One region of the Bradyrhizobium prioriisuperbiae genome, then DNA from elsewhere that is predicted to be linked to it. Evidence: riboswitches for the same ligand, from Rfam matches in the RefSeq annotation. Region 1 holds a riboswitch; each other region holds the start of a gene.

Region 1 (10,299 bases):
CGGCAAGGCCGCTCGCGCACAAGGTTTCGCCGGCATGGACGGCAACGCCGACGGCTTCAGTGCCGTGACGCCGGGCCGGACATTCGCCTTCCCCGCCGACCATGGCGCGCATCCGGACTACCGGATCGAATGGTGGTACGTCACCGCCAATCTTATGGACGCGACCGGCACGCCTCATGGTGTGCAGTGGACACTGTTTCGACAGGCCATCCTCTCCGGACCGCAAGCAAGCGGCTGGGCCGACAAGCAGCTCTGGATGGGACACGCGGCGGTGACCCGCGCCGACCTGCATCGCTTCAGCGAACGACTCTCGCGTGGCGGCATCGGGCAAGCCGGCATCGAGGCTCAGCCGTTTCATGCCTGGATCGATGCCTGGGACATGCGCGGGCTCGATGGGGTCTCCGAGAAGACCATTGCGCCGCTGCAGCTCAGCGCATCCGCGGACAACTTCAGCTACGACCTGAGACTGGAAGCCGACAGGCCGCTGGTCCTGCAGGGACACGCCGGCTACAGCCGCAAATCGGAACGCGGCCAGGCCTCGTATTATTACAGCCAACCGTTTTTCCAGGCGTCGGGCACCGTCACCATCGACAACAAATCGGTCCGCGTGACGGGCAACGCATGGATGGACCGGGAGTGGAGCAGCCAGCCGCTGGCGCCGGACCAGACCGGGTGGGACTGGTTCTCGCTGCATCTCGATGGCGGAGACAAGCTGATGCTGTATCGCCTGCGCCAGAAGGACGGCAAGCATCATCTGGCCGGCAACTGGATTAGCGCCGACGGTACCACGCAAGAGCTCGATGGTGGATCGATCACGATGACGTCAACGGCGCGGACCCGCGTCGCCGGGCGCGAGCTGCCGACCTCCTGGCACGTCGATATCCCCGCAAAAAACCTGCGGATCGACACGGTTCCGCTGAATGCACAGAGTTGGATGGGCACGCGCTTCTTCTACTGGGAGGGGCCGATCACCATCCGCGGCAGCCACGGTGGAGTGGGCTATCTCGAAATGACGGGGTATGAGTAGCTGACCGGGCGCAGATCCGGTTTGGAGGATATCATGAAGAGCTTTGCGCGGTTGCGGACGTCAGGTCTTGTTCTGGGAGTTGTGTTGATGACGATGAATTCTGGCTACGCCGATCCGCTCAGGGACGAGATCGCGCCTACGGGCAAGCTGCGGGTCGCCATTGCCATCAGCCCGGCCGGCGGCGCGTTCTGGTCCACCAAGACCGGGGACGGTTACGCGGGCGTGCCGGTCGATCTCGGCAAGGAGATGGCCACGCAACTCGGCATTCCCCTCGAATATGTCGCCCATCAGAATTCAGGACAGATCACAGACACGGCATCGAGCGGAAAATGGGATGTCACGTTCCTGCCGCAGGATCCCGAGCGCGCGACCAAGATGGCATTCGGGCCGACTTATGAAGTGGCCGATGCGACCTACATCGTGAAGCCGGGCTCACAGGTCGCCAATTTCCAGCAGCTCGACCAGGCCGGCATCAAGGTCGCCGCCGTCAACAACACCACCACCATGCGTGGCGCCATCGCGCATCTGAAGACCGCCAAGGTGACGGGTTATCAGACCTATGACGAAATCTTTGGACTGCTGAAATCCGGCGACATCGACGCCTTCGCGCTGTCGCGCGATCAGCTCAATGCCATGGCGAAGAAAATTCCGGGCACGCGGGTGCTGGATGAAACCTTCAAGCAGACCACCACGGCGGTCGCGGTGCCGCTGAACCACCCGCTCGCGCTGGCATTCGTCACAAAATTCATGACCGAAGCGACATCCAACGGCCAGCTGCGCCGCGCCTATGACAACAACGGACTGAAGGACTCGCCGATCCGAACAAAATAGGACCGACTCCCGCTGCGCCTGCAGCGATCATCCGGCGGCCTCGACGCGCGTCCGCAGGATCGCCAGGGCGAGTGCCTGGGCGCGCGGAACGAAACTGTCGAGGTCGAGATACTCCTGCGGCGTGTGCGCATTGCCGCCGACGGGGCCGACGGCGCAGATGGTCGGCGCGCCGACCGCCGCGGTGAAACCGGAATCGGCGCAACCGCCGGTAAATTCGCCGGCGACATTTGGCAGCCCCACATCCTTCGCTGCGGCCCGATACCCGTCGTAAATGTGCTTTGAACCCTCGCTTTGGACCAGCGGCAGGAACTCGCCATTGATGTGCAGTTTCGCCGACGTGCCGGAGACGGTCGGGGTCGCGATGATGTCCTCGATCGCGGCCAGTGTCGCGGCCCGGTCCGCGGGATCGACATAACGCAGGTCGATCTGGCCCTCAGCATGGGGCGCGGTGGTGTTGACGGACTGTCCGCCCGCGACCAGCCCCACATTCAGCGTAATGCCCTTGTCGGCATTGGTCAGCGCATGAATCCGCACGATCTTGTGCGCCATTTCACCGATGGCACTCACGCCGTCGAAGAAACTCGTGCCGGAATGCGCCGCCTTGCCGAACACCTCAAAACGCATGAACACACCGCCCTTGCGGCCAGTCACGACATTGCCACTGGGACGGCCGGGCTCGGAATTGTAGACCGCGCGCGCGGCGCGGCCCTCGCGCTCGATCACCGGACGCGATGAGGGCGACGCGATCTCCTCGTCGGACGTGATCAATAGCTTGATCGGACACGGCGCACTGCCGAAGCGCTGGAATGCAGCGGCAACGAACACGTTCATCACCAGGCCCGCCTTCATGTCGGCCACGCCGGGGCCATGGGCGCGGTTGCCCTCGATGCTGAATGGCCTCCGCGCCACCTCACCTTTCGGAAACACCGTGTCGCGATGGCCCATCAGCAGGATCGGCTTCTCGTTGCTGCCGGGCTTCGCCACCAGGGCATGGATCGCGTCACCGAACGTGTCATGCTGTTCTCGCCACGCCGAGATGCCGTGATCGGCGAAGTGTTTTTCGAAACGCGTCCCCACGACGTCGACGCCGGCCTTGTCGTAGGATCCAGAATCGATATCGACCACCTCCCGCAGCAACGTAACCATGGCGTCCTTCTGCGACGCCAGCCATTCGGTGATTTCTGTTTCAGCATTGGTGGGCATGGAATGTCCTGGATCTCAGATTTTTGATTTCAACCGGCGCGCATCATCATCCGTGCGATGGCTTCGCCGATCACAACCGTGGTGAAGTGAGTATTGGCCCGGCAGTCGGACGGCATGATCGACGCATCAGCAACGCGCAGGCCGGCGATGCCCTTGACGGTGCCATCCGGATTGACCACGCCGTCCTCATCCCCGAAGCCGGTCATCCGGCAGGAGCCGGCGGCATGCTGGATGTCTCCGGTCACCTGGCGCAACACGGCTTCGAGTTCGCCATCGGGCAACGCCGCGGCCTCCGGCAGAGTCAGCTCGGTATCCGCCAGACGAATCCAGTCCGCAATGCCGGCAAGCGCCGGCTGCGCCGTCAGCACCGCCATCCGTCTCACCACGTCGGTCATCCGCAGCATGTCACGGGAATCCGCCAGCATGTTCTCCTCAACGATGGGATCGATCTCCGGATCAGCGGAGGCAAGCTTGAGCGAGCCGCGCGAATAGGCATTGAACAGTCCGGCGCCGATGGCGGCGGGAATTCCGATGCCGCGATGATTGAACGCGATCAGGATCATGTCGCGCTTGCCGCCGTCGGCGAGGCCAGAGGAATAGGTCACGCAGCAATTGGTATGACGGGTGTCGCGATCCGTGGCACGCAGGTCCTCGCGCAGTTCGATGGTGGTGCGGAACAGCGGGTGATCGAAGAAGTCACAGCCGACCGGCAGATCGCGTTGCACGGCGACGCCTAAAGATTTCAGGTCGTCCGCCGGACCGATGCCCGAGCGCATCAGGATCGCCGGACTGTGGATGGCGCCGCCGCACAGGACGATCTCGCGCCCGCGGATCTCGCTGACGCCCTGGCCCGCGATATGAACCCGCACGCCGGTGGCCCGCCCCTGCTCGATCAAGACACGATCGACGAGTGCGTGGCCGCGAATTTCCAGATTAGAGCGGCCGCGCGCCGGCTCCAAATAGCCTTCATTGGTGGAGATGCGCCGGCCGTTGCGGCTGTTGATCGGATAACAGGCCACACCCTCGCCGTCCGGCCCGTTGAGGTCCGCGCACCAGGGATAGCCGCTGGCGAGCGCCGCATCGCGCAGCCCCCGGTCGACGGGCCCCCAGGTGTCCGGCGGCGCGCGATAGACCGGCAGCGGACCCCCGCGTCCGTGTCCCCTGGTGTCGCCGAAGTCCTCATCATCCTCGATCACCGAGAACAGCGGCATGATTTCGCGCGCGGACCAGCCGGTGCAGCCATTGGCGGCCCATTCGTCGAATGCATCCGCCACGCCACGAATGGCGATCTGGCCGTTCATCATCGAGCTGCCGCCCAGTCCCTTGCCGCGCCAATAGAAGCGTGGCTCCTGCCCAGCAATCCGGCGGGTCAAGAGATTGGGCCACTGCCATTTCTCCTGGAACTCACGCTGGTGGATGATCGGAATCGGATTGGGTGTGCTGATCTCCCAGGGCGCCTCAGCGGCGCGCCAGTCGAGGCCCGCTTCCAGCAACAGCACGCGGCGGTCTCTCGCTTCGGACAGCCGCGCGGCGATTGCGGCACCGGCAGAGCCGCCACCGACAACAATGACATCATACATGGTTTTAGACACTCCGAACTATCGACGGGCGCGGACGGCAGTCCCCATCATAGATTGATTTACGTCCAGATCGCTAGGTCAGCGAATGACGTGTTCGTGCAGGCGTCAGATGCCTATGAGAGGCAATGATCCGTAGTTGGAACGAGAGATCTCGTCCGATCACTCCGGCTTGTCCATATTCCAGAACACAGGTGTGGCCGGACCATCGAGCACGCCGGTCAGCTCCTTGTGCCAGACGCTTGGAGCGAAATATTGTCCCAACGGAATATAGGTCACCTGCTCGAAGGTCCGCGCCTGGATCTTGCTTGCGATGATCTTCTGGTCGTCCGACGAACCGGCCCGCGCGAAGGCATCGCGCAATTCCTCCATCTGCGGGTCGTCCGGCCAACCTACCCAGGCGCCCTTGCGGCCCCTGCTGTTCAGGGGAGCGCTGACAATGGGATTCATGATGTCGGCGATGCCCCAATTGGTGAAGAACATGTTCCAGCCACCATCCTTCGGCGGCTTCTGGCTTGCGAAGATCGTGTTCACCGTCTGCCAGTCCGCCGTCTGGACAGTCACCTGGAATCCGGCCTGACGCAGCGCCTGCGCCGCGACGATGGGTTGAGGCTTGAGCGTGACCACATCGGTCGGCGCCAAAATCACGACCGGTGTCCCGTCATAGCCTGATTCCACGAGCAGCTTCCTGGCCTCCGCCATGGTGTTGCCCTTGACCAGGGAGTCCGATCCGATGTCGGTTGCCAGCGGTGTGTCGCAGCCGAACACGGCGCCACAGATCTTGTAAAGTTGCGGGTTTCCGATCAGCGCGTCGAGCACGTCTTTCTGGTTCATCGCCATCAAGGCGGCGCGGCGAATTTTCACGTTGTCGAACGGCGGATGAAGGAAGTTCATCCGTCCGATGGTCTGAAAGCCGAGGCCATTCAGCGGGCGCGATGTCAGGTCCTTGTTGGCCTGCAGCACCGGCAGCAGATCAAACGACGGCCGCTCCAGGAAATCGATATCCCCGACCTGAAGCGCGTTGGCCGCCGTCTGCACGTCGGGCATCGTGACCCATTCGACGCGATCGACTTTCACCACCTTGCCGCCCGACGCCCAGCTCGGCGGCTCGGTGCGCGGCACATAATCCCTGTTCTTTTCATAGACGGCCCTGACACCCGGCTGAAACTCCGCCTGAATGAACTTGAATGGACCTGAGCCGATCTGCTCCGGGATCGCCTTGCTCGGCGGCGTATCGGCCAGCCGCTTCGGCATCATGAAGGGGACCAGCGTGGACGGTTTGCCGATCGCCTCCAGCACCAGGCCGTAGGGCTCCTTGAGTTTGAGCGTGATCGTCCTGGCGTCGGTGGCTTCCAGGCTGGCGGTGAACTCCATCAGCTTCTGGCCCATGCCGTCGACCGCAGCCCAGCGCTTCAACGACGCAACGCAGTCCTCCGAGGTGACCGGCGTGCCGTCATGCCATTTCAATCCGTCGCGCAGCGTGAAGGTGTAGGTCAGCTTGTCGTCGGATACTTTCCAGTCGGCCATCTGCGGCTTGATCGTGAAGCTGGAGTCCATCGCCACCAGCGTGTCGTAGACCATGTAGCCGTGGTCGCGCGTGATATAGGCCGATGAAAGGATCGGATCGAGCGCCCGCAAGTCTGAATGCATAACCGCTCGGATCGTCTTGGCCTGCGACCAGGTCGGCCATAGCAATATGACCACGACCAGCAGCCAGCGCAGCGCCTGCCTGACCGATATTGGTGAATCTTCGCCTTGCTGAGTGACGGACATCATTTTCCCTGGATTGACGTTGAGCGGATGTTGATGATCTCGCAATGGAGACGGCTTGCCCGCTGTCGCGCTGGCGCGGCGCATGGCTAATCGTTGCGCCGCGATGTCCGGCGACGAGACTTGCTGGGATAGGCATGGCCTTGAAGAAGCTCCCGCGCATTAGAGTCGCCTCATCTCCGGCATCGACCGGTAAAGGCGCCCCATCTGTCACGGTACCTGAGAGCTTGATCCGCCCGAGCCATTGCGCGATGCATGGCTCACTAACGGATATCCCCTTCGGTGGACGCCATATTGCACATATGGCGTCTCTCTCCAGATCGTCCTGACGACACGGTCCTTGTGCCTGAGAGTTTCCGGGGCGGTTGCTCCGTCGGCGCCGAACACGAAAACATGTTGTTTTCGCTCCGATCTCTCCCGCATCGTCGCGTTGGACGGTCGGACGATATGGCGCGCTCACAACGCCAGCAAGGTTAAATTTCAACCAGCTCTGCCCAGATGATATGCGAACGATCCCGCGCAGCCGGCAGCTCAGCCGCCCTCATCCAGAGCGACCATCTCGCGCTTCCGACGCAACGCCGGCAGCAGCGGGCCGACCAGAAGGATCAGCGCCAGCACCAGGCACGCCGCCGAAATCGGTCGCTCCACAAAGGTCAGCAGATCGCCCTGCGACAGGATCAGCGCCTTGCGCAGATTGTTCTCCAGCAACGGCCCGAGCACGAACGCCAGCACCACGTTGGGCGGAATGCCCAGTGTCAACAGCGCAATCAAGGCGCCGCCTGCCGAGCTCCTTGAGCGACGGCACGTCCGGGAAGTCGGAGAGCGCCGCGCGGTCCACATCATCAACCGCAGCTCGCCGGCATCGATCAGCGGCCGCCAGCCGGTGGAGTCCGCCTGCAACATGGTGTGATTACCGAGCACCGCAGCGTTGGTCTCCGCCCCGCCCTTGCCTCGTGTGGTGGTTCAGAAGTTCGCTCCACCATCGCCGCGCGCTCCTCGAGCGAACTTCTGAACCAAAGACCACACTCGAATCATATATTTGCGAGTGTCCTTATCGAATCCGAAGTTCGCTCCGAAGGTGCGGTTAAGTGATGCGAACTTCGGATTCGGGACACTCGCCTATTTCCACTTCGCCAGAAAGAAGCGCGGCAATTCATCCGGATACGGCGTAAAATCGAGCTGCTTGGAAATGCCATAGGTCGTCACGTAGCTGTGCAGCGGCGCCCAGTACGCCTGCTCCGTGATGCGCTGGATCGCCTTCGAATAGTTCTTCTTGCGGACATCAGGGTCTGTGGATGATCCACCCTCGAGCAGCCATTTCTGCACGTCCGGATCGCGCGCATAGTCATCGGCGCCGCCGTCAAAGAAGTTGGGCAGGATGGCCGAGACATCGTTGATCGAGAAGCTGCCCCAGCTTCCGAGATACAAACGCAGCTCGCCGGCCTTTGCGCGCTGGATCAGCGCCGCCGTCTGCAACTGGTTGAGCTTGGCGCGGATGCCGACCGCATGCAGGTAGTTCTGGACCGCTGAGCCCCACTGCGGCAGCACGTAGCTGGCAAGTTCCACGTCGAAACCGTCGGGATAGCCGGCCTCGGCGAGAAGCTGCTTCGCCTTCGCCGGATCGTAATCGTAGCGCGCCGCGATCTCGCCATCGCAGCCGAACTGCGTTGGGACACAGGGCGCGAGCGGAACGCGACTGCCGCCGGTGACCAGCTTGTCGGCGATCGCCTTGCGGTCGATCGCGTACCAGATTGCCTGGCGCACCTTGAGCTTGGTCACGGGATTGTCCGCACCGGTGCGACCGGCGGCATCGATCGAGAGATAACCGATCCGCATCGACTCTTTACGCAGGGCCTCCAGGTGCGGCATCCGGCTCATCGGCTCGAGTTGGTCCGGATTCAGGTTCCAGATCCAGTCGGCGCGACCGGCCAGCAATTCGGTCATCTCGGTCGCGGCATCGGGCACAAACCGCACGCTGACCTTGGAGATCGCCGGTTTTCCCTTCGGGCTGCCGGCCCAGTAATCCTCGAACCGCTCGAAGCTGATCGACGCACCAGGTTCGACCTTGACCATTTTGTAGGGACCTGCACCAACCGGCGCCTTGGCATAGCCTTCCGGACCGACTTTTTCGCGATAGGCCTTGGGATAGATTGGCAGAACCAACGCGAAATATTCCAGCGCCGCGGGGTTCGGCCGCTTGAGCTTGACCCGCACCGACAGCTCCCCGGTCTTCTCCGCCTTCTCGAGCCAGTTGTAGTTGGCCGGCGTCGACACGCGGCTCGCCGGATCGGATGCCAGGTTGATGGTGTAGACCACATCATCGGCGGTAAACGGACTGCCGTCGTGGAATTTGACTCCCGGCCGCAGCGTGAAATCGATGGTGGTCGGATCCGGCTGCTTCCATTCGGTCGCGAGCAGCGGTTCGAGAGCGAAGGTGGCTGGATTGCGATAGATCAGTGCATCCCACCCCATGTGGTGCATGATCACGCCGGTGCGCAGGTTGTTGTAATAGGGATCGATGTTCGGCAATGCGTCGCGCATCACCACCCGCAGCGTGTCGGCGGATTTCTGCGCCGCCGCCGGCATCACGCCGCCGCCGAGCAAAGCCGTTGCGAGAATTGCAGCACCGAGCTTCATGTTCACGCGCATAATGTCCCTCTTCTTGCAGCTATCCGAATTACAGCTATCCGAACCGGTGCGATGCACGCCCGGTGCCAATGCCTCATGCCAAATGGCACTCTACCATTCCCTCTGGGATGCGGACCATGGGCGTTGGTGCCACACTGCGGCAGCGCTCGATCGCGATGCGGCAGCGCGGATTGAACCGGCATCCCGGCGGAATATTGGCCGGATCCGGCATCACATCGCCGAGGCCGAGGTCCGGGACGCCCAGGCCCGGCTCCGGCGTCAGCACGCTCTGCAGCAACGCCTGCGTGTAGGGATGCCCGGGCGCGCGAAACAGCGCATCGGTTTCGTTGCGCTCGACAAAACGTCCCAGATACATGACGGCGACTTCGCTCGCCACATGTTCCACCACAGCGAGATTGTGGCTGATGAAAAGATAAGTCAGTCCGAGATCGCGGCGCAGATCGGCCAGCAGATTGAGGATTTGCGCCTGGACTGAAACGTCAAGCGCACTGGTCGGCTCGTCGCAGATCACGATCCGCGGCTCGAGCACCAGCGCGCGCGCGATGGCCGCGCGCTGGCGCTGCCCGCCGGAGAGCTGCGACGGCATGCGTTCGCCCATCGTGGCCGAGAGACCGACGCGCTCGATAATGCTGGAGACCCGGCGCTCGATTTCGGCCCGTGAGAACGTGCCCTGCGCAGTCAGCGGCAACGCGACGATATCCTTGATCCGCTGGCGTGGATTGAGCGAGGCGAACGGATCCTGGAACACCGGCTGGATCAGCCGGGCGCGCGCCTTGCGGTCGAGGTCGAACAGGCGCTTGCCGTCGACCAGCACGCTCCCCGCCGTCGGCTTCAGCAGTCCGAGGATCAGGCGCGCGAGGGTGGATTTCCCGCAACCTGACTCGCCAACGATGCCGAGCACACTGCCGGCCGGCACGCTGAACGTGACATCATCGACCGCAACCACGCGTTTTTCCGCCGCCAGCGCCCCGGCATGCACCCGGAACTCGCACCGCAGGCTCTGGACTTCAATCGCGGTGCTCATGCGGGTTGCGGCTCCGCGACGTCGGGCGCGAGCCGGCAAAGATAATCGTGGGCTCGGCCTGCCTGCCGGCGTGGGATCTCGCGTTCGCAGGTGTCATCCGCATGGGAACAGCGCGAGCGAAACGCGCAACCGGCAAAGCCGGGCCCGATAGCCGGCACCACGCCCGGGATCGAGCCGAGCGGCCGGTCCCGCTGCACCCGGCCCGGCACCGGCACGCA
Region 2 (10,299 bases), 1.1 Mb from region 1:
CCTGGCGCGACGGCGCGCGCCTTGGCCACGATCTGACCGCCCTCGAAGGCGTCGGGGATCGCCACCAGCAGCGCGCGGGCACCAGTAACATTGGCCGCCTCCAGCATGCCGGGCGCCGCCGCATTGCCGGTGATCACCTCGACACCGCCGCCGCGCAGCCGCTCGACCGCACCAGCATCGTCCTCGATCACCAGGAACGACCGGTCGTCCCGGCGCAGCGCCGCGCTGACCACACTGCCGACCCGGCCGTGACCGACCAGCACGACATGATCGCGCAGCTGGCTGATGGGCAGCGGCTCGCTCGCAGCCTCGGGCGCGGCGGCGGCCGTCGTGCTTGTCACAGTCTTGCCTGTCGCAGTCTTGCCCGCCACCGGCTTGCCATGGGCAGCGAGCACACGATCGAGGATGGCGAAAAACACCGGGTTCAGCAGGATCGAGACGATCGCGCCGGCCAGCACCAGATCCCGCCCTTCCGCCGGCAGCAGCGCCAGGCTGACGCCGAGGCCGGTGAGAATGAACGAGAACTCGCCGATCTGCGCCAGGCTCGCCGAAATCGTCAGCGCGGTCGAGTTCGGATGGCCGAACATCCGCACGATCAGGAACGCGGCAACGGATTTGCCCGCGGTGATGATCAACACCGTCACCAAAAGCTCCAGTGGCTCCCGCACCGCAATGGCCGGATCGACCAGCATGCCGACGGACACGAAGAACAGCACTGCGAAGGCGTCGCGCAGCGGCAACGTTTCTTGCGCCGCACGGTGGCTGAGCTCGGATTCGCTGAGGATCATGCCGGCGAAAAACGCGCCGAGCGCAAACGAGACGTCGAACAGCACCGCGGCGCCGAACGCCACGCCGAGCGAAATCGCAAACACCGCAAGACGAAACAGCTCGCGCGAGCCGGTGTGGGCGACATAATGCAGCGTCCACGGAATGACCCGCCGGCCGACCACCAGCATGAACACCACGAATGCCGCGACCTTGCCGAGCGTCACCGTCAGCGGCCAGATCAGCGCCGACAGGTCCGCGGCCGAGGCCGCCTCGCCTTTCAGGATTCCAGCGAGCGGCGGCAGCAGCACCAGTGTCAGCACCATCGCGACGTCCTCGACGATGAGCCAGCCGACCGCGATGCGGCCGCGCTCGGTGTCGATCAGCCGCCGCTCCTGCAGCGCGCGCAGCAACACCACCGTGCTGGCCACAGACAGCGCGAGCCCGAACACCAGACCACCGCCGACCGACCAGCCCAGCCTCCACGCCAGCCCCATGCCGAGCAGGGTCGCGACCGCGATCTGCACGACAGCGCCGGGGATGGCGATGGCGCGCACCGACAGCAGGTCTTTCAGGGAGAAGTGCAAGCCGACGCCGAACATCAGCAGGATGATGCCGATCTCGGCCAGTTCATTGGCGATGTTCTGGTCCGCGACATAACCCGGCGTGAACGGCCCCATCATGATGCCGGCCAGGAGATAACCAACCAGCGGCGAGATCCTGAAGCGCTGCGCGACCGTGCCGAGAATGAAGGCCAGCACGAGACCGACCACGACGGTCGACATCAGCGGAGTGTTATGATGCATCCGGCATCCTTGAGACGAGCGGGGTTTTCGGGTTTGGCAGCCGCGCCGACCAAGGGTGCGAACAACGATAGCGACAAAACATCGCGTTATGTCGCTGTCACGACAACTGCGCCATGTGTCGCGCTCAAAAGAGCGGCGTTGCGCTTGAAACGTGTAGGCACGTGACAGGTTGGCGCAACGACGCGCGTTCTTCACGCCATCGTGACCATGATCGCCGGCTACCGACCGGTGAGAGCTATTTCGGCGGCAGAGCGACCACTGTCGTGGTGGTACGGCAATCGTGGCACTCGTAGATTCGGAGTCGTCCGTCCGGTTCCAGTGATTCGCTGTACGACAGCCGCATGATCCGGCCGCACGCGGTGCAGAGCATCAGCGGAGCCTCTTCATCGGCACCGAGGCTGGTATTGGCTGCGAATTCCACCGGATTCCCTCCCAGAAACAGGGATCCGCTCGCTGCACGATCGCCAGATCACATCGGCAGTCAGCGTCCCCGGCTCGCTTCGAATCCCACTCCCGGCGAGTCGCAGATAGAAATAGGTCTTTCTGTGTTACGCTGCGCGATCAGAATCGCACCTGATCGGGACTCGCTGCCGCATGCACCGCCTTGTCGGCAAGAACGAAGCGCACTGCGACAACCGCGAAGCCGGCGAGGACAGCTTGCTTGCGGAGGCGGCGGAGCTTCGCGCCCTGCCCGCATTCCCTCAAGCCGTGCATGATTACACCGCCGGCCTCGCTTGTTTTCGTGAATCCCTGCGGCTGTTCAACAAGCTGCTGGCCCAGGAGGCGCGGTTTCGCACCGTGCGTTATCTGCTTTATCTCGATGCCGACCGCGAGCGCTTCGGTCCGGACGGCGGTGCATCCTATGGGCGGCTGCTACAGCTCTGCACGCAACGGCAGGAGATCAGCCCGCGTGTCCTGAAAACCATGCTGGCGCTGTTGACGCTGAGCGGCTTCGTGACGATCCGGCGGGGCAAGACCGATCGCCGCCTCACATTCTATCACCCGACCGAACGCATGATGGGTTTTGCTCGGCAGCGGATCGGCAATGCGGCCGACGCTCTCGACCTGCTGCAACCACAGGTGCAGCGCGCACGAATGTTGCAGGACGACCTGTGCTTCATCCAGCGGACTCTGACCGCGGCCGGACGGGAGCACACCACGGCCACGCCGCCGACCGATCGCATGCCGGAGTTCATCGCATTCTTCGGCGGACGCGAAGGCGCGGCGCCGGTCGTCTTCAGCATCATGCTGGGAGACATGCAGCGAATGCCGACACCGAGCCGGGCCCAGATCGCCGCGCGATTCGGATTGTCCAAGACGCAAGTGTCGAACATCATCACCGAGGGCGCAGGGCTGGGATTTTTTGCCCTGGATCCGGCGGCGGTGCCCACCCCGACACCGCATCTGCGCGACAGCTACCAGCGCTGGATCTCGATCGAGCTGGCCTACCATGCCCGGCACATGCAGCCGGTTTGAGGATCGCTAGCCGCGCGGCAATCGCCGGTAATGATAGCGATGCAACTCGGTCGTCATGCCGAGGCTGCGATAAAGCGCGAGCCCGCCGGTGTTATGGCTTTCAACCTGCAGGCAGGCTCCCGTCGCCTGGTTGAGCTTCGCCCAGTGGAACAACGCTGCCATCAGCCGCCGGCCATAACCTTTGCCGCGCTGCCTTGCCGATGTCACCACGGACTCGCAACACAACAGGTCGCCGTCGAGCACCGCATAGGCCATCGCCACCACCTCGCCGTTCTCGCGCAGCGATGCGAACGCCGCCGGCAGCGCGATCGACTGGATGATATCCTCGTAGATCTCGCTCTGGGCGGGGGTGCGCCCCTGCATGGCATGAATCAGCTTGAGCCAGCTCTCGTCCGCCTCGCTCTGGATCCGCGCGGCGGGATCGCCCTGCATCAGTAGTTCGTCGATCCCACCATAGATCGTGCGACTCTCGCCTTCCGCGGCATAGCCCAACTGTTCGAGTTGGCGATCGATCGCCGGATCGAGCAGCGACGGCAGCCGAATGATCAGCGGCAGATCCTGCGCGCGGAACAGGTTCTCGAAGAACTGCAGGATGGCGCCGTCCATCTCGGCGCCGCCGTGCAGCGGATTGATCGAATTGGCGCGTCGGGTCAGCCCGTCGGCGAACCGCGCCACCCAGCCGTCATGAAAGACGTTGGACAGCGCCGGCCACGCATTGAGGCAGGCGTGTTCGGCGCGCCAGGACAGCGAAGACAGCGCCGACGAAGACAACTCCGTCAGCGCCACATCAGGCTCCGATCGCCGCTTCGATGGCCTTCAGCGCCGCATCGGCCTTGGCGCCGTCGGGACCGCCGGCCTGCGCCATGTCGGGACGGCCACCGCCCCCCTTGCCGCCCAGCGCCTCGGACGCAACCTTGACCAGATCGACGGCGCTGTAGCGCGTGGTGAGATCCGGCGTGACGCCGACCACCACACCGGCCTTGCCGTCTTCCCCGACATTGATGATCGCAACCACGCCGGAGCCGATTTGCTTTTTGCCATCATCGGCCAGGCTCTTGAGATCCTTCATCTCGATGCCCTGCACCGCGCGTCCCAGGAATTTGATGTCCCCGATGGTGCGGATGTCAGTGCCAAGGCTTACACCATTGGCCGCGCCCCCGCCGCCCATGGCAATCTTCTTCTTGGCGTCGGAGAGCTCGCGCTCGAGCTTCTTGCGCTCCTCCATCAGCGCGACGATCCGCGCCGGCATGTCGTCGATGGTGGTGCGCAGTTCGGCAGCCGCCGATTTGGCAAGCCCGATGGTTTCGTTGGCGTGGTGACGCGCCTGGTTACCGGTCAGCGCTTCGATACGGCGAACGCCCGAAGACACCGCACTCTCCCCGGTCACCGAGATCAAACCAATATCGCCAGTGCGCCGCACATGGGTGCCGCCACACAATTCCACCGACCATCCCAGCGCGTTGCCACCGCTCTCGCGCGACAGTTTGCCCATCGACACCACGCGCACTTCGTCGCCGTATTTTTCGCCAAACAGCGCGCGGGCACCGGCCTCGCGCGCATCATCCACCGCCATCAGGCGCGTGGTGACTTCATCGTTTTCGAGCACGACATTATTGGCGATGTCCTCGACGCGGCGGAGTTCATCGGCCGTGATCGGCTTCTGATGCACGAAGTCGAAACGCAGGCGGTCCGGTGCGACCATCGAGCCCTTCTGCGCAATGTGATCGCCGAGCACCTGACGCAGCGCCTCGTGCAGCAGATGCGTCGCCGAGTGGTTGGCGCGGATCGCGGATCGACGACCGTGATCGACGTCGAGCGCCAGCGCCGCGCCTTGTTTTAGTTCGCCCTTCTCGACAGTGCCGAGGTGCACAAACAGGTCGCCGGCGCGCTTCTGCGTGTCGTTGACGCGGAAGGTGACGCCGTCGCCGGTCAGCACGCCGGTGTCGCCGAGCTGACCGCCGGACTCCGCATAGAACGGCGTCTGGTTCAGCACGATGGCGCCGGTGTCGCCGGCCTTGAGGCGATCGACTTCCTTGCCATCCTTCACGAGCGCGGTGACGGCGCCTTCGGCGCTCTCGGTCTCATAGCCGAGAAATTCGGTGGCGCCGAGCTTCTCGCGCAAACCGAACCACACGGTTTCGGTCGCAGCTTCCCCCGACCCCGACCACGACGCGCGCGCCTTGGCCTTCTGCTTCTCCATCGCATCGGTGAAGGAGGCGATATCGACGGAGATGCCGCGGTTGCGAAGCGCATCCTGCGTCAAATCGAGCGGGAAGCCGTAGGTGTCGTAAAGCGTGAAAGCCGTCTCGCCGTCGAACATGTCGCCCTGCTTCAGCGATACGCTCTTGTCGTCGAGGATCGCGAGGCCGCGATCGAGGGTCTTGCGGAAGCGCGTCTCTTCGAGACGGAGCGTCTCTTCGATCAGCGAACGCGCGCGCTGCAATTCCGGATAGGCCTCGCCCATCTCGCGCACCAGCACCGGCACCAGCCTCCACATCAGCGGCTCGCGTGCGCCGAGCAGCTGGCCATGGCGCATGGCGCGGCGCATGATCCGGCGCAGCACATAGCCGCGGCCTTCGTTCGACGGCAGCACGCCATCGGCAATCAGGAACGAGGCCGCGCGCAGGTGATCGGCAATCACCCGCAGTGACGCCTTCATCGGTCCCTGCGGATCGGCGCCGGTGAGATCGGCAATCGTGCGGATCAGCGCAACAAACAGGTCGATGTCGTAATTGTCGTGCTTGCCCTGCAGCACGGCCGCGACGCGCTCGAGGCCCATGCCGGTGTCGATGGACGGCCTCGGCAGCGGGACGCGATTGCCTGGCGTGATCTGCTCGAACTGCATGAACACCAGGTTCCAGATCTCGATGAAGCGATCGCCATCCTCATCCGGTGAACCGGGAGGGCCGCCGGGGATGTGGTCGCCGTGATCGTAGAAGATTTCCGAACACGGGCCGCACGGACCGGTGTCGCCCATCTGCCAGAAATTGTCCGAGGTCGGGATGCGGATGATCTTCGATTCCGGCAGGCCGGCAATCCTCTTCCAGAGCCCAAACGCCTCGTCGTCCTCGGAATAGACGGTGACCAGCAGGCGATCCTTCGCCAGCCCGTAATCCTTGGTGATCAGATTCCAGGCGAGCTCGATGGCGCGATCCTTGAAGTAATCGCCGAACGAGAAGTTGCCGAGCATCTCGAAGAAGGTGTGATGGCGCGCGGTATAGCCGACATTGTCGAGGTCGTTATGCTTGCCGCCGGCGCGTACGCATTTCTGCGAGGTGGTGGCGCGCTGGTAGGGGCGCTTTTCAAGCCCCGTGAACACATTCTTGAACTGCACCATGCCCGCATTGGTGAACATCAAGGTGGGGTCGTTGCGCGGAACCAAAGGCGAGGACGGCACGATCTCGTGGCCGTTTTTCGCAAAATAGTTGAGGAACGCAGATCTGATCTCGTTAACGCCGCTCATGTCCGTCCAATCGCATCATCCGGGCTTCTTCAGCATCCGGATACCTGAAATCCACGCCAAAAGCGCGATGTTTGCGGATTTGAGAACCAGTTTTGGCGCAAACTGAAGGTCCGCCCTCGCCCAAACCGCCCTCGTGGAATACCACGGCGATTATGACGCGCGCAGTTTCCCTTGTCCCGACCTGCTTTTACTGGGAGGGCGCCGGACTGTCCAGAAAGTGTGCAACGGACCAACGGGTTAATCAAATCGGACAAGAACCGTTGATAGGCCGATTGGCTGCGTTGACAGCTCCCCCGGCGCGGTGTTTTGTGGCCCTTAGTTTGAGTACATCACGTCGGGAGAGATCGGCCTTGTGCCGGCGCCGAAGGAGCAACCGCCCCGGAAACTCTCAGGCAAACGAACCGCGTGATGGGACGACATCTGGAAAGAGGCGCAGCCGGCCCCGCGTGAGCGGCCCGGAGAGACGCCCGCCGACGGGATAATACTCTCAGGCACAGCGACAGATGGGGCTTCGACGGGTTTTTGAGGAATGGTCCTCGATCGCCGTCCGGAGTCCGCTAATGTCTTCGTCGTCCGTTGAACACCCCCTGAAACGAACTCCGCTTTATGCGCTGCACCTTGCCCGCGGCGGCAAGATGGTGCCGTTCGCCGGCTATGACATGCCGGTTCAGTACGCGCCCGGCGTGCTCAAGGAACACCTGCACACCCGCGCTGCCGCAGGCCTGTTTGACGTCTCCCACATGGGCCAGCTTCGGCTGCGGCCGAAATCCGGCAAACTTGAAGATGCGGCCCGCGCGCTGGAGCGCCTGGTGCCGCAGGACATTGTCGGCATCGCCCTCCATCGCCAGCGTTACGCCCAGTTCACCAACGAGCGGGGTGGCGTCCTCGACGACCTGATGGTGGCGAACTTTGGCGACCATCTGTTCCTGGTGGTCAACGCCGCCTGCAAGGACGACGACGAGGCGCATCTGCGTGCACATCTCTCCGACACGTGTGAGATCGAATCGCTGCCGGACCGCGCGCTAATCGCGCTGCAGGGACCGAAGGCGGCCGACGTGCTGGCGCCGCTGTCGCCTGCCACAGCCGCTTTGCGCTTTATGAACGCCGGCCCGCAACAGGTGATGGGAATCGCGTGTTACGTCTCCCGCTCCGGCTACACCGGCGAGGACGGCTTCGAGATCTCGGTGCCGGCCGACAAGGCCGAGGCCCTGGCCACCGCCCTGCTCGATCACAACGACGTTTTGCCGATCGGCCTTGGCGCCCGCGACAGCCTGCGGCTGGAAGCCGGTCTTTGTCTCTATGGACACGAACTCGATGTGGCGACCACGCCGGTGGAGGCCGCGCTGGAATGGTCGATCCAGAAAGCGCGTCGCACCGGTGGGGCACGCGCCGGCGGATTTCCCGGCGCCGATGTTATTCTGAAACAGCTCGCCCACGGCGCGCCGCGCCGTCGCGTCGGCTTGCTCGCTGACGGACGCGCGCCGGTGCGCGAAGGTGCCCAGCTGTTCGTGGAACAGGACGACCCGGCCGCGGCCGGCTACGTCTCGTCCGGCGGTTTCGGCCCCAGCAAGATCGCACCGGTGGCCATGGGCTACCTGCCCGCGGCGTTTGCCACTGAAGGCACCACCGTGTTCGCCGACGTCCGCGGGCAGCGGCTGCCAATGCGGGTCGCGCCGATGCCATTCATCACCAACACCTATAAACGCTAGAAACGCTGAGGTTCTGTCATGACCACTCTTTTCACATCAGACCATGAATGGCTGAAGATCGACGGCGACGTCGCCACCGTCGGCATCACCGACTACGCGCAAACCCAGCTGGGTGACGTGGTGTTTGTCGAACTTCCGAAAGTCGGCAAACAGCTGAAGAAGGCCGACGCTGCCGCGGTGGTCGAATCGGTAAAGGCCGCCTCCGACGTCTATGCGCCGATCACCGGCGAGATCGTTGCGATCAATGACGCACTCGCCGCCGAGCCGTCCCTGGTCAATTCCGATCCGGGCGAAGGCGCCTGGTTCTTCAAGATCAAGATCGCAGACAAGTCCGAACTGGACGGCCTGATGGATGAGGCCGCCTACAAGGCGCACACGGCTTAAAGCTTTTCGAGAGGACGATCATGACCGCGCATCGCAAACTGTCGAACGAGGCCGCCACCACCTTCGCACGCCGCCACATTGGTCCGTCGCCACGCGACATCGAGGCGATGCTGGACACCGTGGGCGCAAAAAGCCTTCAGGTGCTGATGAGCGAGACCCTGCCGGCCTCAATCCGTCAGCAGAGGCCGCTCGATTGCGGCAAAGCGCTGAGCGAGAGCGAGGCGCTGGCGCACATGAGCGAGATCGCGGGCCAGAACAGCATGGTCACCTCGCTGATCGGCCAGGGCTATTCCGGCACGCTGCTGCCCGCGGTGATCCAGCGCAACATCCTGGAGAATCCGGCCTGGTACACCGCCTACACGCCCTACCAGCCCGAGATCAGCCAGGGCCGGCTCGAGGCGCTGTTCAACTACCAGACCATGATCTGCGACCTCACCGGCCTCGATGTCGCCAACGCCTCGCTGCTTGACGAGGGCACAGCGGCGGCGGAAGCCATGGCGCTGGCGCACCGCGCGGCGCAGGCGAAGAGCAACACCTTCTTTGTCGACCACGACGCCCATCCGCAGACCATCGCCGTGCTGCGCCAGCGCGCCGAGCCGCTGGGATGGACGGTTGTGGCTGGCGATCCCGCGCGTGACCTCGACAAGACTGACGTGTTCGGCGCGCTGCTGCAATATCCCGGCAGCCATGGCGCGGTCCGGGACCTGCGCCCCACAATCACCGCGTTGCGGGCGAAAGGCGCGCTTACCGTCGTTGCCGCCGACCCGCTGGCGCTGGCGCTGCTCGCTTCACCCGGCGATCTCGGCGCCGACATCGCCATCGGCTCGACGCAGCGCTTCGGCGTCCCCATGGGCTATGGCGGCCCGCACGCCGCCTACATGGCGGTGCGCGAAACGCTGAAGCGCTCGCTGCCCGGCCGCATTGTCGGGCTGTCGATCGATGCCCGCGGCGAGCCGGCCTATCGCCTCGCACTGCAGACCCGCGAGCAGCACATCCGTCGCGAGAAGGCGACCTCGAACATCTGCACCGCGCAAGTGCTGCTGGCGGTGATCGCCTCGATGTACGCGGTCTATCACGGCCCCGAGGGCCTCGCGCACATCGCGCGCACCGTGCATCGGCGCACCGCGGTTTTGGCCGCGGGCCTGAAGAAGCTCGGCATCACGCCCTTGCACGAGAATTATTTCGACACCGTCACGGTTGCCGTCAACGGCCAGCGGCAGGCGATCATTTCGCACGCAGCACACGAAAAGATCAATCTGCGGCTCGACGACACCACGGTGAGCATCGCGCTGGACGAGACCACCACGCCTGCGATCGTGGAGAGCGTCTGGCGCACCTTCGGCGGCAATCTCAGCTATGCCGAGATCGAGGCAGAGGCGCGCGACGCGGTGCCGGCGGAGCTCAAGCGCAGCAGCGCCTACCTCACCCATCCGGTGTTCCATGCGCACCGCTCGGAAACCGAGCTGCTGCGCTACATGCGCAAGCTCGCCGACCGCGATCTCGCGCTCGACCGCGCCATGATCCCGCTGGGCTCATGCACCATGAAGCTGAACGCGACCACTGAGATGATTCCGGTGACATGGCCGGAATTCGGTGCGTTGCATCCGTTCGCGCCACGCGAGCAGGCGGCCGGCTACCATGCGATGTTCAAGCAGCTGGAGCGCTGGCTGATCGACATCACCGGTTATGACGCAAT
Region 3 (10,299 bases), 1.9 Mb from region 1:
AGGCGCGCTGCGAGGGCTGCTTGTCGCGGCAACGCTTGCGGTACCGAGCTGGGCGCAGGCCAAAACCATCCGAGCGGTGATGCACTCCGACCTGCGGGTGATCGATCCGATCATCACCACCGCCTATATCACCCGCGACCATGGCTACATGGTCTACGACACCCTGCTGGCGATGGACTCCAACTTCAAGGTTCAGCCGCAGATGGCGGACTGGAAGGTATCCGAGGACCGGCTGACCTACACCTTCACACTGCGCGACGGCCTGAAATGGCATGACGGCAAGCCCGTGACGGCGGAAGATTGCGTAGCCTCGTTGAGGCGCTGGGGTGCCCGTGACGGCATGGGCCAGAAGCTGATGGAGTTCACCGCGAGCCTCGAGGCCACCGACGCGAAAACCATCACGCTGAAACTGAAGGAGCCCTACGGCCTGGTGCTGGAATCGATCGGCAAGCCGTCGTCGGTGGTGCCCTTCATGATGCCGAAACGCATCGCCGAGACCCCGCCGGACAAAGCTATCCCGGAACAGATCGGCTCCGGGCCGTTCAAGTTCGAACAGGCGGATTTCCAGCCTGGAGTCAGGGCGGTCTATGTGAAGAACAAGGATTACGTGCCGCGCTCCGAGCCGCCGAGCTGGACCTCGGGCGGCAAGGTGGTGAAGGTCGACCGCGTCGAATGGATCACGATGCCCGACCCGCAGACCGCGATGAATGCAATCCAGTCCGGAGACATCGACTTCATCGAAACGCCGCTGTTCGACCTGCTGCCGGTGCTGGAAGCCAACAAGGAGCTGGAATCGCGCGTTCTCAATATTCTCGGTTATCAGACGCTGGGACGGATGAATTTCCTCTATCCTCCATTCGACAATGTCAAGGTGCGTCGCGCCGCCCTCCTCGCGCTCAACCAGAAAAACGTGCTCGACGCGCTGGTCGGCAACCCGAAATACTACAAGGTCTGCGGAGCCATCTTTGGCTGCGACACGCCGTATGCGACCGATGTCGGATCGGAATCCCTGGTCAAGGGCGACGGCATGGCGGAAGCGAAAAAGCTGCTCGCCGAATCCGGCTACGACGGCACGCCGGTGGTGATCATGGCGCCGGGCGACGTGGTCACGCTGAAGGCACAGCCGATCGTCTCCGCGCAGTTGCTGCGCGCGGCAGGCTTTCAGGTCAACGTGCTCGCGATGGACTGGCAGACGGTGGTGACACTGCGCGCCAGCCAGAAGCCGCCGAAGGAAGGCGGCTGGAACATGTTCTTCACCAACTGGGTTGGTGCCGACATTCTCAATCCCGTCGTGCATGTCACTCTGAACGGCAAAGGCAAAAGCGGCGGCTGGTTCGGCTGGCCGGACGATCCCAAGATGGAAGCTCTGCGCGATGCCTTCGTGCGTGCCGAATCTCCCGATGAACGCAAGAAAATCGCAACGGACATTCAGCAGCGAAACTACGAACAGGTCACCTACATCCCGCTCGGGGAATACAGGGTTCCGAGTGTCTGGCGGAAGGAATTGACCGGCGTGCTCGACGGCGCGGCAACGCCGGTGTTCTGGAATGTCGACAAGGCCGACTAAGCGGCCGCAACAGCCCGATGAACGACACGGGGCGAGAGCGATCTCGTCCCGTTTTCTTTTCAGATCATGCCGGCGCTTTTTCTTGCGATCACCGCACTGCACAAACGAACGGCAATGTGGGATGGAAATTTAGCCTTGCCCAGTTTTGAGGCTTATCCTATGGATTGCATGTCCAAATGACGATGCGGGAGAGATCGAAACGAGAGCCGAGTGTTTTTAAAGCACAATGTTTTTGTTTCGACGCCGACGGAGCAACCGCCCCGGAAACTCTCAGGCACAAGGACCGTAACGTCAGGACAATCTGGAGAGAGACGGCCTGTTCACAATGGGTCGTCCACCGAAGGGGATAATCCGTCAACGAGCCCTTCGCTCGTGCGGATCAAGCTCTCAGGTACCGTGACAGATGGGGCGCCTCGACCGGTTTTTGCCGGTGTGGGGGCGACTCTAACGCACGGGAGCTTCGAGACACATGCCTCACATCGCCATCGTCGGCGCCGGGATCACCGGCGTAACGACTGCTTACGCCCTGCTTGAACGCGGCTATACGGTCACTGTCCTCGACAGGCATCGTTACGCAGCGATGGAAACATCGTTCGCCAATGGCGGCCAGTTGTCCGCCAGCAATGCCGAGGTCTGGAACAGCACTTCGACCATCCTCAAGGGCCTGCGCTGGATGCTCACAAGCGATGCCCCGCTTCTGATGAATCCGAAGCCGAGCTGGCACAAATATTCCTGGATGAGCGAATTCATCGGGAACATCGGCAACTACCGCAAGAACACCATCGCAACCACGCAACTCGCGATCGAAGCGCGCCGACATCTGTTCGCCATCGCCGAACGCGAGAACATCGCGTTCGATCTCGAGCGCCGCGGCATTCTCCACATCTATCACGACAAGACAGGCTTCGACGCCGGCCTGCGCGTCAATACGCTGCTGCAACAAGGTGGACTCGATCGCCGCCCGGTGACACCGGACGAAATCCGCAGCATCGAGCCGACACTGCAGAAAACCTATTACGGCGGCTTCTTCACACCGTCGGACGCGACCGGCGATATTCATAAATTCACCCGTGGCCTTGCCGAAGCCTGCATCCGCCGCGGCGCGACGTTCATTCACGAAGCCGATATCGACACCATCGCCCGTGCCGGCTCCGGTTTCAGCATCGGCTGGAACGACATGGCAGACGAGGGGTCGGCACCGTCCCGGGGCGAGCTGCAAGCAGACGGCCTCGTCATCTGCGCCGGTGTTGCAAGCCGCGATTTCGCAGCCATGCTCGGCGATCGGGTGAATGTCTATCCGGTAAAGGGCTACTCGATCACGGTGCAGCTCGATGCATCGCAGAGCCGACACGCCGCCCCCCGGGTCAGCCTGCTCGACGAGGCCGCGAAAATCGTCACCAGCCGGCTGGGCACCGATCGCTTCCGGGTGGCCGGCACCGCCGAATTCAACGGCTTCAATCGTGACATTCGTGACGACCGCGTTCGACCGCTGGTGGACTGGGTGCGCCATAACTTTCCCGATATCGACACCTCGAAAGTCATACCCTGGGCAGGGCTCCGCCCCATGATGCCGAGCATGATGCCGGTGGTGCGCCCCGGACGGACACCCGGCGTGTTCTACAATACCGGCCACGGACATCTGGGCTGGACCCTCTCGGCCGCAACGGCTCAGATCATCGCCCATGTCATCGAGGGCTGGCGCGGATCCAACGTCCCACCCACTTCGCCATCCCTCAGTCTTGAGCATGACGACGTGGGAGCGTCCTCCGCAGGCTTCAAACAGGCTTTATCACCCCTTGATAGAACGCCGCCGTTAGCACACTATTTGCCCCGAAATCATGGCCTCTCTGGCCAGTTTTCCAACCAAAAATGACGAGATACGCATGACACACATCGTGGGGGGACCATGAGTTCGTTGCGACACGGCCTCGGCTTCACAACCCTGTGTAGCCGGAGATAGACGCCAATGCTCGGCTATCTCATTCGACGCCTGTTAGCCGCTATTCCCGTCATGGGGGTGGTCGCGCTGTTCGTATTCCTGCTGCTGCGCCTCACGCCCGGCGACCCCGCGGCGATCATCGCCGGCGACATGGCAACGCCGGAACAACTGGAACGCATCCGCACTTCTCTGGGCCTCAACGAACCGCTGACGACACAGTTCGTCACCTGGGTCGGCAAGATCCTGCACGGCGATCTCGGCGTCTCGCTGATTTCGAACGTCCCCGTGCTGAGCATGATCGGCCAGCGGCTCGAGCCGACCATCAGCATCGCCCTGACCACCATGATCCTGGCGATCCTTATCGCAGTGCCACTCGGCGTGATCGCCGCGTGGAAGCATGGGACCTGGATCGATCGCTTCGTGATGGGGCTGTCGGTACTGGGATTTTCAGTGCCGGTGTTCGTGGTCGGTTACGTCCTGGTGCAGGTGTTCGCGATCGACATGCGCTGGTTGCCGGTGCAGGGCTTCCGCAGCATCACACGCGGCTTCGGCCCGTTCTTCGAACGCGCGCTGCTGCCGACGCTGGCGCTGTCGTTCATCTACATCGCGCTCATTGCCCGCATGACCCGCGCGTCGATGCTCGACGTGCTGGGTGAAGATTACGTCCGCACCGCCCGCGCCAAGGGCATTGCGGAAGGCGGCGTGCTGATGAAGCACGCGTTGCGCAATGCGGCAGTGCCCGTCATCACCGTGATCGGTACCGGCTTCGGCCTGTTGATTTCAGGCGTGGTGGTCACCGAAAGCGTGTTCAACCTGCCCGGCATCGGACGCCTGACCGTCGATGCGGTGCTCGCGCGCGACTATCCTGTGATCCAGGGCGTCATTCTTCTGACCAGTGGACTTTACGTGGCGATCAATCTCCTGATCGACGTCGCCTACACATTCCTCGATCCGCGGATTCGTTACTGATGGCCATCGAACCTGTCATGGACTCCCCTGTTCCGCTGACGATGCCCGGCGGCTCACGGCTGAAATTCCTCGCCTCCGGCCCGATCGTCACCACCGCCACGGTGTGCCTGACGCTTGTCGTCGCATCGGCGATTTTCGCAACCTGGCTGGCCCCGCACGATCCACTGCAATTGATGCCATCGCTGCGACTGAAGCCGGCCAGCGCGGAATTTCCGCTCGGCACGGATGCCTATGGCCGCGATCTGCTGTCGCGCATCCTTTACGGCGGCCGGATCTCACTGCTGATCGGAATCGGTGCCGCCGTGATCAGCATCGCGATTGGGCTGTCGATCGGACTGGTGTCGGGCTTCTTCAAATGGATCGATGCGGTCGTCATGCGCATCATGGATGGCCTGATGGCGATCCCCAGCATCCTGCTCGCCATCGCCGTGATCTCGCTCTCCGGCGCCAGCCTCAAGACGGTTCTGGTCGCTATCGTCATTCCGGAGATCCCACGCGTGGTGCGGCTGGTGCGTTCGGTGGTGTTGTCCGCGCGCGAAGAACCTTATGTCGAGGCCGCCTTTGCCATGGGGTCGAGCCTGCCGAAAATTCTATGGCGGCACCTGATGCCCAATACCATCGCGCCGCTGATCGTCCAGGGCACATACATCTGCGCCTCCGCCATCCTGACCGAGGCGATCCTGTCGTTCCTCGGCGCCGGTATCAGCCCGGAAACGCCGACCTGGGGCAACATCATGGCCGAGGGCCGCGCGTTCTTTCAGATCAAGCCATCGCTGATCTTCTGGCCGGGCCTGTTGCTCTCGATCGCAATTCTGTCGATCAACCTGATTGGCGATGCCACACGTGACGCGCTCGATCCGCGCATGAAACAGCGGGAGGGCGGCAAATGAGCATGGCACCTGTTCTCGATATCAAGGATCTGGTCGTCGAGCTGCGAGCACGACGGGGCGGCGAGCGAATCATCGACGGCATTTCCCTGCAGGCGCATGCCGGCAAGACCCTGTGCGTGGTCGGCGAAAGCGGGTCCGGCAAATCGGTCACATCGCTCGCAACCATGGGGCTGCTGCCGAAAAAGTCACTGGCAGTCGCTGGCGGCAGCATCACACTGGTTGGCGAGGCGATCCGTTCCGCCAGCGATCGCCGCCTGCGGCAGCTGCGCGCCACCACCATGGCAATGATCTTCCAGGAACCGATGACGGCGCTTAATCCGGTGGTTCCGGTGGGCCGCCAGATCGACGAAGTGCTGCGCACGCACACGACGCTCGATGCGCGTGCCCGGCGCCAGCGCATCCTCTCCATGATGGAACACGTGCGACTGCCGGATGTGGAGCGGATCTTCTCCTCTTATCCGCACCGTCTGTCCGGCGGTCAGCGCCAGCGCATCATGATCGCGATGGCGCTGATCCTCGAACCGAAACTGCTGATCGCCGACGAGCCGACCACAGCGCTCGACGTTACCACGCAAAAGCAGATCCTGACCCTGATCCGTGACCTGCAGAAGGATCACGGCACCGCGGTGCTGTTCATCACCCACGACATGGGTGTGGTGGCCGAGATCGCCGATCAGGTCGCAGTGATGCGGCACGGCCGCCTCGTTGAACAAGGCGCCTTGCAGGACGTGCTGCGCAATCCGACCCAGGATTACACCCGCAACCTGTTGTCGACGGTGCCAAGCCTGATTCCCCGCGCCGCGCGAGAGGCTACTCAGGAACCCGTGGTGCTCGACACCACCGGTCTCAGCAAGGTCTATCGCGAGCGGTCGCTGTTCGGGGGCGTGCGTGAAGTTGCCGCCGCCAAGGATGTGACGCTGACGCTGCACAAGGGCCGTACCCTGGGCATCGTTGGCGAGAGCGGATCGGGCAAATCGACCGTTGCCCGCTGCATCGTACGCCTGATCGACCCAACGTCGGGCGGCATCCGGCTTGGCGGGCACGAGATTTCGTTCCTGTCGCGCCGCCTGCTACAGCCGCACCGCAAGCGTATCCAGATGATCTTCCAGGATCCCTATCGCTCGCTCAATCCACGGCTCACAGTCGGAGAGACCATCGCGGAGGGTCCTGTCAATTACGGAACGCCGCATCAGACCGCGCTGGCGCGTGCGCGCGAGTTGCTGAAGCTCGTGGACCTGCCAACCGACGCAATCTCGCGCTACCCGCACCAGTTCTCCGGTGGCCAGCGCCAGCGTATCGCCATTGCGCGCGCACTCGCCATGGATCCGGACGTGCTGGTCGCCGATGAGGCGGTCTCCGCACTCGACGTCTCGGTGCAGGCGCAGGTGTTGAAGCTGCTCGACGATATCCAGGCCCGGCTCGGCATTGCGTTGCTGTTCATCACCCATGATCTGCGAGTTGCAGCCCAGATCTGCGATGACGTCATGGTGATGCAGCACGGCCGCATCGTCGAACAGGGCCCAGCGGGCGAGATTCTCACCCATCCGCAGCAGGCCTACACCAAGCAGCTACTGGAAGCCGCACCCGGACGAGACTGGGACTTCGCGAATTTTCGTCCTATGATCGTCCAGTAGATCCATCCCACAAACGCAAGTCAGAAGACGCGAAAAGCGCAAGGTAAATTAATGTCGGCATTCCGGATCGCCGTTGGCGGCTTCCTGCACGAAACCAACACATTCGCTCCGACCAAAGCCGAATACGACGGCTTTGTGCATGGCGGCGGCTGGCCGGCGATGGAGACCGGCGCGGACGTCACCCGGAAAATTCGCAACATCAATGTCGGGCTCGCCGGCTTTATCGATGACGCCGAAACAAACGGCTGGGAGCTGGTGCCGACAATCTGGTGCGCGGCCAGCCCCTCCGCGCATGTCCGCAAGGGCGCGTATGAACGCATCGCCACCAGCATCGTCGACGGCATCGCCGCTGCAGGCAAGCTTGATGGTGTCTATCTCGATCTGCACGGCGCCATGGTCACAGAGCATTTCGACGACGGCGAAGGCGAATTGCTGGCACGCGTGCGCAAGGTGATCGGCAAGGACCTTCCGCTGGTTGTCAGCCTCGATCTGCACGCCAACATCACGCCTGCGATGGTCGAGCATGCCGATGCACTGGTCGCTTATCGTACCTATCCGCATATCGACATGGCCGACACCGGGCGGGCCGCGGCCCGTCACCTGGCACTGCTGCTTGGATCAAAACGGCGCTTTGCCAAAGCGTTCCGGCAAATGCCGTTCCTGATTCCGATCAGCTGGCAGTGCACCAGCGTCGAGCCGTGCAAAAGCATCTATGCGCACCTTGCCGAACTCGAAAGCGAGACCGTGCCGACGCTGTCATTCGCACCCGGATTTCCCGCAGCCGACTTCCCCGACTGCGGTCCGGTCGTCGTTGCCTACGGCAAGACCCAGGACGATGCCGACAAGGCCGCCGATATCATCTGCAAGCTGATCGCCGATCAGGAAAACGCATTCGATGGCAAGATCTTCGCGCCTGACGAGGGCGTCGTCCATGCGATGGCGCTGGCTGCGACCGCGACCAAACCGATCGTGATCGCGGACACCCAGGACAATCCCGGCGCTGGCGGCGATTCCGACACCACCGGCATGCTGCGCGCGCTTTTGAAGAACGGCGCCACAAAAGCCGCCATCGGCGTCATCGTCGATCCGGAATCCGCGCGCGCGGCGCATGCCGCAGGCGCTGGAAATACCGTGACGCTTGCGCTCGGTGGCAAGTCGGGTATTCCCGGCGATGCACCGTTCAAGGAGAGTTTCGTGGTCGAGAGCCTGTCCGATGGGCGCTTCGTTGCCCCCGGCCCCTATTTCGGCGGCAGCCAGATGAACCTCGGCCCCTCGGCCTGCCTGCGGATCGGCGACGTGCGGATCGTGCTCGGATCGCGCAAGGCACAGCTCGCGGACCAGGCCATGTTCCGTTTTGTCGGAATCGAGCCAACCGCGCAGTCGATCCTGGTCAACAAGAGTTCGGTGCACTTCCGCGCCGATTTCGAGCCGATCGCAGAGACCATCATCGTTTGCGCGGCGCCCGGCGCGATGCCGGCCGATACCGCGGCATTGCCGTGGACGCGGTTGCGCGCCGGCGTCCGCATCAAACCGAACGGCCCGGCCTTCAAGCCGCAATAATCAGATCAACAATTGAATCGGACAAACCATGCCTAATCTCGATCGCATTGACAGCTTCGCTTCCGAACTCACCGCCATTCGTCGCGACATCCACGCCCATCCCGAAATCGGCTTCGAAGAGCACCGTACATCGGGAATCGTCGCCGATAAGTTGCAGCAATGGGGCATCGAAGTGCATCGCGGCGTCGGCGGCACCGGCGTCGTCGGGCTGTTGAAGGGCAAGGGTGGCGGCAGCCGCCGCATTGGACTGCGCGCGGACATGGATGCGTTGCCGATGGAAGAGAAGACCAACCTGCCCTGGCGCTCGACCATTCCGAACCGCTTTCATGGCTGCGGCCATGACGGCCACACCACCATCCTGCTGGGCACCGCACGCTACCTGGCGGAAACCCGCAATTTCGATGGCACCGCGGTGTTTATCTTCCAGCCTGCCGAGGAAGGCCTCGGTGGTGCCCGCGCGATGATCGCAGACAAGCTGTTCCAGCGCTTTCCCTGCGACGAAGTCTATGGCCTGCACAACGCCCCCGATCTCGGGCCGCGGCAGCTCACGGTGTTTCCGGGGCCAAGCATGGCCGGAGCGGACTTCTTCGACATCACGATCTCGGGTTATGGCAGCCACGGCGCGATGCCGGAGCGCTCGAAGGACCCGGTGGTGATCGCGATGGCGCTGGGCCAGGCGCTGCAAACCATCGTCAGCCGCAACGTCGATCCGCTCAAGTCCGCAGTGCTGTCGATCACCCAGATCCACGCCGGCTCGGCCTATAACGTCATTCCCGGCGAAGCGAAACTCGCCGGCACCGTTCGTGCCTTCTCCGACGACGTGCGCAAGCTGGTGCGCGAGCGCATGCGTACGATCTCGGCGGGCATCGCCGCGGCTTTCCAGGTCGAAATCGACGTCAACATTCGCGACATCTTCTCGGTACTGGTCAACCACGAGGAACATGCCAACGCGGTGGCCGAAGTGGCACGCGAAATCGTCGGCAGCGAGAATGTCTCGACCACGCCGAGCCCGAAAATGGGCAGCGAGGATTTCGCCGACATGCTGCAGGCGGTGCCCGGTGCCTATTTCTGGCTGGGCCACGAAGGCTCGGTGCCGGTGCACAATCCCGGTTTCGTGCTCGACGACGCTATCCTTCCGGTCGGCGCCAGCCTGTTCTCGCGCATCATCGAGACGCGCCTGCCGCTGTCCGCATAAGCAAAAGCAAAAGCCAGCGCCGGCGAAAGCCGGCGCTGTGTGCTGTCATGATTTGTCGGCGTACGTAACCCGCAGTTCGCGTTTCAAGAGCTTGCCTGCCGTGTTGCGCGGCAGGTTCTGCGTGAAGAAGAACTGCTTCGGCACCTTGAACGGCGCCAGATGTTCGCGCGCATGCGCCGTGAGACCGGCCTCGTCCGGCTCATGGCCCGGCCGCAGCACCACGATGGCGGTGACAGCCTCGATCCATTTCGGGTCAGGCAGCCCGATAACGGCGACTTCCGACACCGCGGGATGCTTGAACAGCACCTCCTCAACCTCACGGCCTGCAACCACGACCCCGCCGGTCTTGATGATGTCCTTGACCCGGTCGACAACGAAGATATAGCCGCCCTCGTCCATGTAGCCGACGTCGCCAGAATGAAACCAGCCGCCCTCGAACGCCTCCGTGGTCTCGTCGGGCTTGTCCCAATAGCCCTGCAGCAGTTGCGGTGAGCGGTGGATGATCTCGCCTTGCGTCCCCGGTGGAACGTCGCGCATCTCCGGGT

What was found. A riboswitch is a leader RNA that binds a small molecule or an ion and turns the genes downstream of it on or off. The one in region 1 is predicted to bind glycine.
Region 2: linked by a shared signal. The riboswitch ahead of gcvT (glycine cleavage system aminomethyltransferase GcvT) and the one ahead of RS897_RS31255 (ABC transporter substrate-binding protein) in region 1 are both predicted to bind glycine.
Region 3: linked by a shared signal. The riboswitch ahead of RS897_RS39655 (D-amino acid dehydrogenase) and the one ahead of RS897_RS31255 (ABC transporter substrate-binding protein) in region 1 are both predicted to bind glycine.

Annotation. Positions count from the first base shown of each region.
Region 1 is NZ_CP135921.1:6,613,376-6,623,674, reverse strand. It holds gene RS897_RS31275 (lipocalin-like domain-containing protein) at 1-1,027, shown strand, start outside; gene RS897_RS31270 (transporter substrate-binding domain-containing protein) at 1,115-1,858, shown strand; gene RS897_RS31265 (M20 family metallopeptidase) at 1,886-3,061, opposite strand; gene RS897_RS31260 (GMC family oxidoreductase) at 3,091-4,641, opposite strand; gene RS897_RS31255 (ABC transporter substrate-binding protein) at 4,801-6,411, opposite strand; glycine riboswitch at 6,614-6,729, opposite strand; glycine riboswitch at 6,733-6,838, opposite strand; partial or broken gene RS897_RS31250 (tripartite tricarboxylate transporter permease) at 6,940-7,152, opposite strand; partial or broken gene RS897_RS31245 (tripartite tricarboxylate transporter substrate-binding protein) at 7,190-7,356, opposite strand; gene RS897_RS31240 (ABC transporter substrate-binding protein) at 7,528-9,057, opposite strand; gene RS897_RS31235 (ABC transporter ATP-binding protein) at 9,131-10,081, opposite strand; gene RS897_RS31230 (ABC transporter ATP-binding protein) at 10,078-10,299, opposite strand, start outside.
Region 2 is NZ_CP135921.1:5,539,930-5,550,228, reverse strand. It holds gene ybaL (YbaL family putative K(+) efflux transporter) at 1-1,571, opposite strand, end outside; gene RS897_RS26170 (hypothetical protein) at 1,807-1,992, opposite strand; gene RS897_RS26165 (hypothetical protein) at 2,166-3,047, shown strand; gene RS897_RS26160 (GNAT family N-acetyltransferase) at 3,054-3,833, opposite strand; gene alaS (alanine--tRNA ligase) at 3,835-6,510, opposite strand; glycine riboswitch at 6,835-6,924, shown strand; gene gcvT (glycine cleavage system aminomethyltransferase GcvT) at 7,071-8,219, shown strand; gene gcvH (glycine cleavage system protein GcvH) at 8,238-8,603, shown strand; gene gcvP (aminomethyl-transferring glycine dehydrogenase) at 8,624-10,299, shown strand, end outside.
Region 3 is NZ_CP135921.1:8,548,643-8,558,941, forward strand. It holds gene RS897_RS39650 (ABC transporter substrate-binding protein) at 1-1,567, shown strand, start outside; glycine riboswitch at 1,743-1,863, shown strand; glycine riboswitch at 1,865-1,974, shown strand; gene RS897_RS39655 (D-amino acid dehydrogenase) at 2,037-3,440, shown strand; gene RS897_RS39660 (ABC transporter permease) at 3,534-4,475, shown strand; gene RS897_RS39665 (ABC transporter permease) at 4,475-5,365, shown strand; gene RS897_RS39670 (ABC transporter ATP-binding protein) at 5,368-6,999, shown strand; gene RS897_RS39675 (M81 family metallopeptidase) at 7,051-8,559, shown strand; gene RS897_RS39680 (M20 aminoacylase family protein) at 8,588-9,754, shown strand; gene RS897_RS39685 (acyl-CoA synthetase) at 9,800-10,299, opposite strand, start outside.